2 regions of the Undibacterium sp. WLHG33 genome follow, and region 1 is predicted to be linked to the other one. Evidence: predicted binding sites of a transcription regulator. Region 1 holds the regulator's gene; the other holds the start of a gene.
The links. The regulator sigma-54, encoded in region 1, starts transcription at its own class of promoters, with help from an activator protein. The targets are predictions, from matches to a motif close to TGGCANGNAANCTGCTTT.
Positions count from the first base shown of each region.

Region 2: prpB (methylisocitrate lyase) is a predicted target of sigma-54. The motif match lies at 1,321-1,338, and genes of this name have one in related genera.

Region 1 is NZ_CP186697.1:391,651-396,622, forward strand. It holds gene ACOTSW_RS01835 (enoyl-CoA hydratase/isomerase family protein) at 1-423, opposite strand, end outside; gene hpf (ribosome hibernation-promoting factor, HPF/YfiA family) at 575-919, opposite strand; gene ACOTSW_RS01845 (RNA polymerase factor sigma-54) at 1,029-2,510, opposite strand; gene lptB (LPS export ABC transporter ATP-binding protein) at 2,522-3,274, opposite strand; gene lptA (lipopolysaccharide transport periplasmic protein LptA) at 3,276-3,851, opposite strand; gene lptC (LPS export ABC transporter periplasmic protein LptC) at 3,893-4,513, opposite strand; gene ACOTSW_RS01865 (KdsC family phosphatase) at 4,510-4,972, opposite strand, start outside.
Region 2 is NZ_CP186697.1:3,374,566-3,379,537, reverse strand. It holds gene prpC (bifunctional 2-methylcitrate synthase/citrate synthase) at 1-239, opposite strand, end outside; gene prpB (methylisocitrate lyase) at 390-1,280, opposite strand; gene prpR (propionate catabolism operon regulatory protein PrpR) at 1,500-3,149, shown strand; gene ACOTSW_RS15255 (response regulator transcription factor) at 3,254-3,616, shown strand; gene ACOTSW_RS15250 (chemotaxis protein CheC) at 3,616-4,227, shown strand; gene ACOTSW_RS15245 (diguanylate cyclase) at 4,227-4,972, shown strand, end outside.

The DNA of each region.
Region 1 (4,972 bases):
CATCGCCATTTTGGTACGTTCGGTCACGATACGCAGACGGCAATTTTCACCTGCCTGCGCAATGCCCATACCGCCACCCATCACCACACCATTCATCAACGCGATGTAGGGCTTAGGGTAAAAATGTATCAAATGATTTAACGCATATTCTTCGGTAAAAAAATCTTCGAGCAGGGCGCTGTCACCAGTTGGCGTAGCGGTGCCGACGTCATAGAAAAAGCGGATGTCGCCACCGGCACAAAATGCTTTTTCACTGCTGCTGTGTATGAATACGGCACGGATAGTTGTATCGTCGCGCCACGCCAATAATGTGGCGGTGAGTGCGCGCACCATCTCCAGTGACAGAGAGTTCAATGCTTTCGGACGGTCGAGAGTGATGTAGCCGATCTGATTTTTAACGGAAGTGATTACGTATTCGCTCATGTAGATACCATTAACATAGTCGTGACAGGGCAATCATTTTATTCCTGTTTGCACTTCGTCAGTACGACAAAAATAACAAAAAACAGATAACAAAAAAGGACGCTGTTGGCGTCCTTGTTTTCGTGTTCCGTAAATAACGGGAGGCGGGCGATTATGCCGATGCCGGATCAGGGATATGTTTGATCGCATCGCGATCGTGACCCTGAACTTTATCTTTATGCTTGATCACCTGACGATCCAGTTTATCAATCAGTGTATCAATCGCAGCGTATAAATCATGCGCCAGACTTTCAACGTGAATATTTTTACCACTGATATGCAGGTCAATGTCGGCTTTATGTCGTTTCTCTTTTTCGCTCAGCTTGTCGACGGTCAGCGTGACGGTCAGATCAATGACCTGATCAAAGTGACGCCGGATACGTTCCAGCTTGGTATGTACATATTCACGAATGGCAGGAGTGACTTCAACGTGATGTCCACTGATGGTGAGATTCATACTGTGCTCCTTTAGTGATATTGCTTGCTAATAACAATAAGCTCATTTTGATTTTACGGCGTTGAGCTAAATCATATATAGCAATTCAAACCGTGATTACAAGGACTGCTTACAAAGATTTTCGCAAACTGACTGGCGGTATTTTCAGGGCTTCACGGTATTTGGCTACGGTCCGTCGGGCAATTACCATGCCCTGTTCACCCAGCATGTCTGCGATTTTGCTATCAGAGAGTGGGCTTTTCTGGTCTTCTGCTCCTATCAACTGCTTGATGAGTGCACGTATCGCGGTGGAAGAGGCTTCACCCCCTGTTTCCGTCGCAACATGGCTGCCGAAAAAATATTTCAACTCAAACATCCCATGCGGGGTCAGCATGTATTTCTGAGTCGTCACACGAGAAATAGTGCTCTCGTGCAGACCCAGTGTATCAGCTATTTCGCGCAAAACAAGAGGGCGCATCGCAACAGCACCATGCGCAAAAAAATTACGTTGTCTTTCAACTATCGCTTGTGACACCCGTAAGATTGTTTCGAAGCGCTGACGCATATTTTTGATCAGCCAGCGTGCTTCCTGTAACTGGGTTCCAAGTCCTGTTTCGCCGCGGTTCTGCCGCATGATGTTGGCGTACATACTGCTCACGCGCAGTTTCGGCATCACATCCTGATTCAGTAACACTTGCCAGCCATTACCATTTTTTCTGACGATCACATCCGGTACTGCATAGTCTGAGCTGCTGGTGGCAAATGTGATACCTGGCCGTGGTTCGCATTGCCGTATGACTGCCTGCGCTTCGCGCAAATCTTCATCATCGCAGTCGAATATTTTTTTTAATTTTGTGAAGTCTCTTTGTGCAAACAAAGTCAGCTGTGTTTCCACCAGTGCCAGTGCAAGACGGCGGGTAACAAAAGGAATTTTCGGCATGCGCCTGATCTGTATCGCGAGACACTCTGATAAGTTTCGCGCACCGACACCCGGCGGATCAAAACTCTGCAGCATCTTCAGCGCGAACGATAATTCCTCTTCGTCTATTAATAATTCGAGTGGCAGACCAGCGTGAATTTCTTCCAGACTTTCTGTCAGGTAGCCGTTATCATCGAGTGTGTCGATGATCAGTTCCAGCAATGCGCGGTCGCGTGCTTCCCTGAGCGTGAGGCGCATTTGTTCCAGCAGATAGTCACGCAGGCTGATGTGGGCAGATTCGAGCTGAGGCCTGCCTTCATCTTCATCGGCGTTAGCTGCACCGGAAGGCGCATCGTTAAAACTCCACTCTTCTTCGTTGGCACTGATGCTGTCGTTGACCGGCACATCAGCTTCGACAGCAGCTTCTTGTGGCGCGGCGCTTTCAGAAGGAGTGATGCTTTCCATGCCTGCATCCGGCGTCGTACTTGTATTGTTGATGGCGCCATCCGCCAGCAGGCGGACCGCATTATCCATAGGATCATCGACACGCTCCAGCATAGGATTTTCTATCAGCAGCGTTTCCAGTTCCTGATGCAGTTCCAGCGTTGACAGTTGCAACAGCCGTATCGATTGCTGCAGTTGAGGCGTCAGCGCAAGATGCTGAGAAGTACGTAGTTGCAGGCTTTGTTTCATAATGCGTCCCGTTACATCCGGAAATGTTCTCCCAGATAGACGCGTCGCACAGACTCATTCTGAATGATGTCGTCGGGTTTGCCGCTGGCTAATACCGAGCCTTGATTGATGATGTAGGCATGGTCACAGATACCCAGCGTTTCGCGGACATTATGATCGGTGATCAGCACACCGATACCGCGTTCTTTCAGGAAGCGGACGATGCGTTGAATCTCAATCACTGCAATCGGATCGACTCCGGCAAAAGGTTCATCGAGCAGAACAAAACGCGGGTTCGTCGCGAGTGCACGCGCAATTTCGACGCGACGTCGTTCACCGCCCGATAAAGCCAGCGCCTGACTGTCACGGATTTTTTCTATCTGCAGATCGGTCAGCAAGCTGTCCAGACGTTGCCGGATTTTTTTCTCGGATAAAAATTTTCCGTCTTTGTCTTTTTGCAGTTCTAGTACAGCGCGGATATTTTCTTCGACCGTCAGTTTACGAAACACTGATGCTTCCTGAGGCAGATACGACAGACCGAGGACAGCACGCTGATGTATCGGTAAATCCGAAACATTCGTATCGTCGATATTGATTTCGCCGGCGTCGGAAGGTACCAGCCCGACGATCATGTAAAAAGAGGTGGTTTTACCTGCGCCGTTTGGTCCCAGCAGCCCGACGACTTCGCCGCTTTTTACCAGCAGCGATACATCGCGCACAACTTGTCGCGCACCGTAGCGTTTTTGCAGACCTTTGACGGTCAGCGTGCTGTCTTTTGATGCCATCTTAATTTGCCTGTTTCTCAGTTCTTGGTTGTATCGTGGTTTTGATGCGACCGCCTCCTGACACTGCCTGACCTGAGCTGGAATTGACGCCGACAAAGACATCATTTTTACTATCGTAGGAAAGGAATTCTCCTTCTTGTTGCTGTGTGACTTTGTTTCCGTCGAGATAGCGTATTTGTGCCCTGAACAGGAATTTTACGAATTCTGTTTTTTCATCGTATTCCGCTTTTTCGGATTCGCCTTCCACCCAAAGATCTGGCCCGCCGTCGCGCTTCTGACGAAACGTGATTTTTGCGCCAGGTTTGGCGGTCAGTACAACATGCTGGAATTCATCGGCACTTTTTGTAACAACAGCTTTTTCTGCTCTGACTTTCAGTGTGCCGCGGACGACCACGACATCACCTGAAAACGTACTGACATTGGTCTTGCCATTATTTAAAAACTGGTCTGCTTCTATCGTCATTTCTTTGAGACTGTCTGCTTTTTCAGCGTGAACGCTGGATACGGACAGTAAAGCCATCAGGGCTAACATCCATGAGCTCAACGCAAGATGCACTGTTTTTTTTTCGGGGCGCATGTTTACTCTCTGTCTTGTCTGTGTTGTTGATGAATGTTTTTTCATTTATGTTTGAACAGGCGTGCATGCACTTTACTGAGCAGACGCAATTCCTGATTCGCATTGTTCGCGATCATACCGGTCGCATCGGTTTCGCCGTTATCCGTGATCAGTCTGATGCGTTGGTCCGTCCTGACGATGTCGGAGTCCGGCAGTAACTGCAGATATTCTGTTTCTACCCGCATAAAACTGGAGTTGATTCCTTGTGGCCTCTCTACTCTTACCTGATCATAAAGATGCACCACATCTTCGGTACGTTTTGGGGACAGCACCTCAGATTTCTGTTCCACAACCGCACGCGCTGCATTAATCGTGATCGGTGTGCGCTGCGTATCGAAGCTGCTGATGCGCGGCTCTTTGATATCGTACTGATCCGTGCGCGGTAAATGCACCAGGCTTTGTCCGGTCACGTGATAATTTGCCTTGCCGTTATTCGAGAGTTTGATGAAATTAAAATTCTCGACGTAATAATCCGGTTCCTGACGCGCTGAGGTCCGGTTGTAATCATCGGCGCCCTGACGACGTACTGTGTCGTACAGCCAGAAACTGCTAAGTGCAAGGAGACCGACAGCAGCGATAGCCATCCAGGTGCGTGCGCGGTCGATAGTGATTTGTGCCTTCATGCGAGGTATTCTGCCAGAACGCTGTCGTACTTGTTTTGCGCTCGCAATATGAAATCGCAGACTTCCCTGGCTGCACCTTTGCCGCCGCTGGCCGTCGTCACGTGATGGACGCGTTGGCGCACTTCTGCATGACCGTTAGGTACGCTGGCGGCGAAGCCGACACGGGTCAGAACCGGCAGGTCGATCACATCATCGCCGATGAAGCCACATTCGTCTGCCGGTATATTCAACTCTTGCAGCAGATGCAAAAATGCCGTTTTTTTGTCATGGATGCCCTGACGCACATAGGTGATGCCCAGATCAGCGGCGCGCCGCGCGACGATCGGCGATTGCCGGGCACTGATAATGGCCGTGGCAATGCCAGCGTTTTGCAGCAACCGTATGCCCTGTCCATCCAGCACATTGAATGTTTTCAGCGTTTCGCCATCCGCACCGAAATGCAGGCTGCCATCGGTCAGA
Region 2 (4,972 bases), 850 kb from region 1:
CGCAATGCTTTCAATTTTGCTTTGTAGGCATGCAATTCGGCGACGGTCGGCAACTTGCCATGTACCAGCAAATGGGCGATTTCTTCAAATTCGCAGGCATCGGCCACGTCGAGAATATCGTAACCACGGTAATGCAGGTCATTACCGGTTTTACCCACGGTACACAAAGCGGTATTACCCGCAGTCACGCCGGACAAGGCAACGGATTTCTTTGGTTTGAAAGGAACTGCTTCGGTCATGGTGCTCTCCTGAGATAATTAGATACTCCCCCCAGTATTTTTTAACGCCCAATGAATCTGCTGAGAATAAGGCGATTATTTAAAAAAACAGGGGGAGTATGTGTTTTTATACGGTTTTAAAATGAATGGAATCCGGTAGCAAATAAGGAATTATTTGTTCTTTTGCTGCGCAAACAAGGCATCCAGTTTTTGCTCGAAATCGTGATAATTGATGCGCTCGTACAATTCCATCCGGGTTTGCATGGTATCGACCACGTTCTTTTGCGAACCGTCGCGGCGAATCGCGGTGTACACATTCTCAGCCGCTTTGTTCATTGCGCGGAATGCGGACAATGGATACAACACGAGACCGACATCGACTGCGGCTAATTCTTCGACGGTGTACAACGGTGTCGCACCGAACTCGGTAATGTTGGCCAGGATAGGTACTTTGACCGCGTTAGCGAATTGTTTGTACATCGCCAGTTCGGTAATCGCTTCCGGGAAAATCATGTCGGCACCCGCTTCCACGCAAGCCTGCGCGCGATCAATCGCGGCTTCCAGACCTTCGACGGCGAGCGCATCGGTACGCGCCATGATCACAAAATTTTCATCAGTACGCGCATCGACTGCGGCTTTGATGCGATCAACCATTTCCTGCTTGGTGACGATTTCTTTGTTCGGACGATGGCCGCAACGCTTAGCGCCGACCTGATCTTCGATATGCATCGCCGCAGCGCCGAATTTGATCATCGATTTGACTGTGCGTGCCACGTTGAACGCAGATGAACCGAAACCGGTATCCACATCGACCAGCAAAGGCAGGTCGCACACATCGGTAATACGGCGCACATCGGTCAGCACGTCATCCAGATTGGAAATACCCAGATCAGGCAAACCGAGAGAACCGGCAGCGACACCGCCACCGGACAGATAAATAGCCTTGAAACCAGCGCGTTTGGCCAGCAAAGCATGGTTCGCGTTGATCGCGCCAACCACTTGTAACGGGGATTCTTCTTGCATCGCCTTACGGAAGGCGGCACCTGCGGAGTAGTTGCTCATATCGTTGATGTCTTTCAGGTTAATGAAGTTGCGAGCGTCTATTGCAATCAACATGCCAGCGCGAACCAGCATCGCAACAGCTTAGACTGGGAATGTTAAAAATCAAGGACTTAAGCAGCACAATTTAAGAATAATCAATTGCGTATTTCAGATAAGATGTTTCATAATGATGTTTCATTAAACGAAAAATGAAACACGTTTTTCAGAATTGAAACAAATATGAAACAACCGCCATTACCGCTGCGTGAAACGCAGGACAAACCCGTTATCTGGACAGTGTCGATTTCCCGCTTGTTCGACATGTTCCGCGACATCATGGTGGAATACGACGCGAATGCCGATATCGTTCCACTGAATATGGGTTTTGAGGAAGCGGTACAGCATATCCGCGAACGTCTGCAAACCGAACGTTGCGATGCCGTCGTCGCCGCCGGCTCCAATGCCGCGTACCTGAAAAATCGTCTGCCGATTCCTGTCGTCACCGCCAAGGCCAGCGGTTTTGACGTCATGCAGGCTTTGGCACGGGCGCGCAAGGTATCGAGCGAAATCGCTCTGATTACCTATCAGGAAACCATGCCCGAACTGGTCGATTTCAAAAATACCTTCGGCTTCAAGATAGAACAGCGTACCTATGTGACCGAAGAAGACGCGCGGGCGCAGATCAGCGAACTCAAGGCCAGTGGCATACAGGCAATCGTCGGCGCCGGCCTGATTACCGATCTGGCGGTCGAAGCGGGTCTGACCGGTATTTTTATGTACTCCGCCACGTCGATTCGTCAGGCTTTTGACGACGCACTCGAAATCGCCCGCCTGACCCGACTGGAGTCACAGCGGGGAAGGCATCATCCGGCCGCTGACGCATTACGTACCAAACACGGCTTAAGCGATCTGCGCGGTGAGTCGGCCGTCATGGAAAGCACCCGCCGCGCGATCAGCTTATTTGCGCGCTCTCCCGCCACAGTGTTGCTGCAGGGCGAAACCGGCACCGGTAAAGAGCTGGCTGCGCAAGCCATACATAGCGAAAGCCCGCGCGCAAGGCAGCCTTTTGTTGCCGTCAATTGCGGTGCGATTGCGGAATCGCTGCTGGAATCAGAATTATTCGGTTACGACGAAGGTGCATTCACCGGCGCGCGGCGCGGTGGTCATGCAGGCTTATTTGAGGCCGCCAATCGCGGCACCTTATTTCTGGATGAAATCGGCGAAATGCCGCTGAACCTGCAAACCCGTCTGCTACGCGTTCTGGAAGAACGCGAAATTGTCAGGGTCGGCGGGGTGCGTCCGGTCGCGGTCGATGTACGCATCATCAGCGCAACCCACTGCGATCTTGAAGCCAGAGTCAGAGAAGGGAAATTCCGCTCAGATCTGTTTTACCGGCTTGCGGTGTTGCGCCTGCAACTGCCACCGCTGCGCGAACGGCAAGCAGACATTATGCCGCTGGCAGAATGGTCCCTGAAACATGCTCTGGCGGCGATGGGCGCCCGCCCCCACCCGAATCTGCATGCAGAAATCAGCAGTTGCACCAGTTTATTTGAAACCTATCCCTGGCCAGGTAATGTCAGGGAGATGCGCAACATGATGGAGCGGCTCGGTCTGTTCCTTGCTGCAGAACCATTACAGGCGCTGAGTCCGGCGTTTGTCGGCAAAATTTTACCGGAACTAGCATCTGGAATCGCGACGAACGAAACAGCTAAAACAATGAGCATCGTTCTCCCGGGGAAAAACCAGTTACCAGATATTCCCGTTGCCAGCGACGAATCGCTGGAAGAAATCATGCAACGGTTCGGCCATCAGCGCGATGCTGTCGCCGCGTATTTAGGTATCAGCAGAACCACCTTATGGCGTAAATTAAAAAATCAGAGTAAAGCGTGAAATCATTCATGCTGAAAGTCAAAGGTGAAAATCATCAGGCCGTAAGGTAAAATGAGTCCCCGAATCCCGATGACTGTCCCACTACCGAATTGCAATGTTGAAATATGAAAAAATTACTGATTGTTGATGATAGTAAAGTCTCGCGCATGGTGATCCGTGCCCACGTGAAAGCAGTTCAACCTGACTGGGAATTCATTGAAGCGGCCTCCGGAGAGGAGGCGATCAGGATGGTAGAGCAACACGCACCAGACTTTTGCACCATGGACATCAACATGCCGGGCATGCTGGGGACCGATGCAGCTGAACAGATACTGCAAGCTCACCCGCACATGCGCATTGCTATTTTCTCTGCGAATGTGCAGGACACCATGCAAACACGCGCGCATGCACTCGGCGCTGTTTTTGTCGCCAAACCAGTCACAGAAAAATCGATTGCCATCGTTATCCATCACTTCACGGGCGCATAATGAACTCTTTAAGCGAACTTCATCTCGATGCATTAAGCGAAGTCTTCAATGTCGGTGCCGGCAGAGCAGCTGCCAGCCTGTCTGAAATCGTTGGTGACGAAGTTCGGCTTTCCGTTCCCTCGGTGGAAATACGCAAATCTTCTGAGCTGGATTTAACTGCGATCTCGCTTGACAGCAACCGTTTTGGTACTGTGCATCAGACCTTCCGCGGCTCATTTCAGGCTGAAGCCTTGCTGTTATTCACCGAAGAACATGCGCTCGAAATCGTGCGCGACATGATGGGCTCACAAATCAGCCTGGAGGACCTTGCCGAATTTGAACAGGAAGCAATGTGTGAACTCGGCAACATCATCCTCAATGCCTGCCTGTCGGCGATGGCGGATATGCTCAACATCCCGCTCGACTGTTCACTACCTGACTACACCGTTGCCACCACCGAAGAAATCTTCCGGCGCGTTGCCGACGATCAGACGCAGCCTTACGTGTTGTTACTGCATATAGATCTTGCCATAGAAAAACGCCGTTCCGAGGGACACCTGATTTTTCTGCTGAGTTCGACATCGCTTGAAAGTCTGATTTTTCAGATAGAACGTTATCTGGGAGAAATCTGATGTCAGCTTCCTTACCGCTGGCGCCGTCCGCAACAGCGGAAATCTTAAAGACCATCAATTTAGGTCTGATTGTTGTCAATGCGCAGCAACACGTCGTACTGTGGAATGGTTGGGTTGAAAAATACAGCGGCGTCAGCGCCGGCGAGGCGCAAGGTCAGCACATCAACTCTGCGTTCGCAGAAGCACCGGCGCGGGCATTTTTGACTGCACTCGGCAATACGCTGAATTACGGCTTACCGGTCGTGTTATCAAACGCCCTGCACCGTTTTCCGCTCGCCTTATTTGAGCAGGCCGACGATGTTGGAGAGAAAAAACGTCTGCATCAGTCGATTACCCTGACGCCGCTGAATGTCGACGGGGAACGCTGGTGCATGGTACAGATTTCAGATTCCAGCGCATCCATCAAGCGCGAAAAAATTCTGCGCTCCCATTCTGAAATGCTGAAAAAAGAAGCGACGACAGACAGCCTGACCGGCATCTACAACCGCCGCTTCTTTGATGAACATTATAAAATCGCCCTGGCCAATGCCGCTCGCCAGCAAACATCACTGGCCGTCTTCATGATCGATATTGATTTCTTTAAAGATTACAACGATCACTATGGTCATGTCGCAGGTGATAAAGCCTTGGTACAGGTCGCAACCGGACTCAAAAGCCAGTTGGTCAGAGCCAGTGATGCGATTGCGCGCTTTGGCGGTGAAGAATTTATCGTCATCATGCCGGATATGAGCAAAGAAGGCGCCAT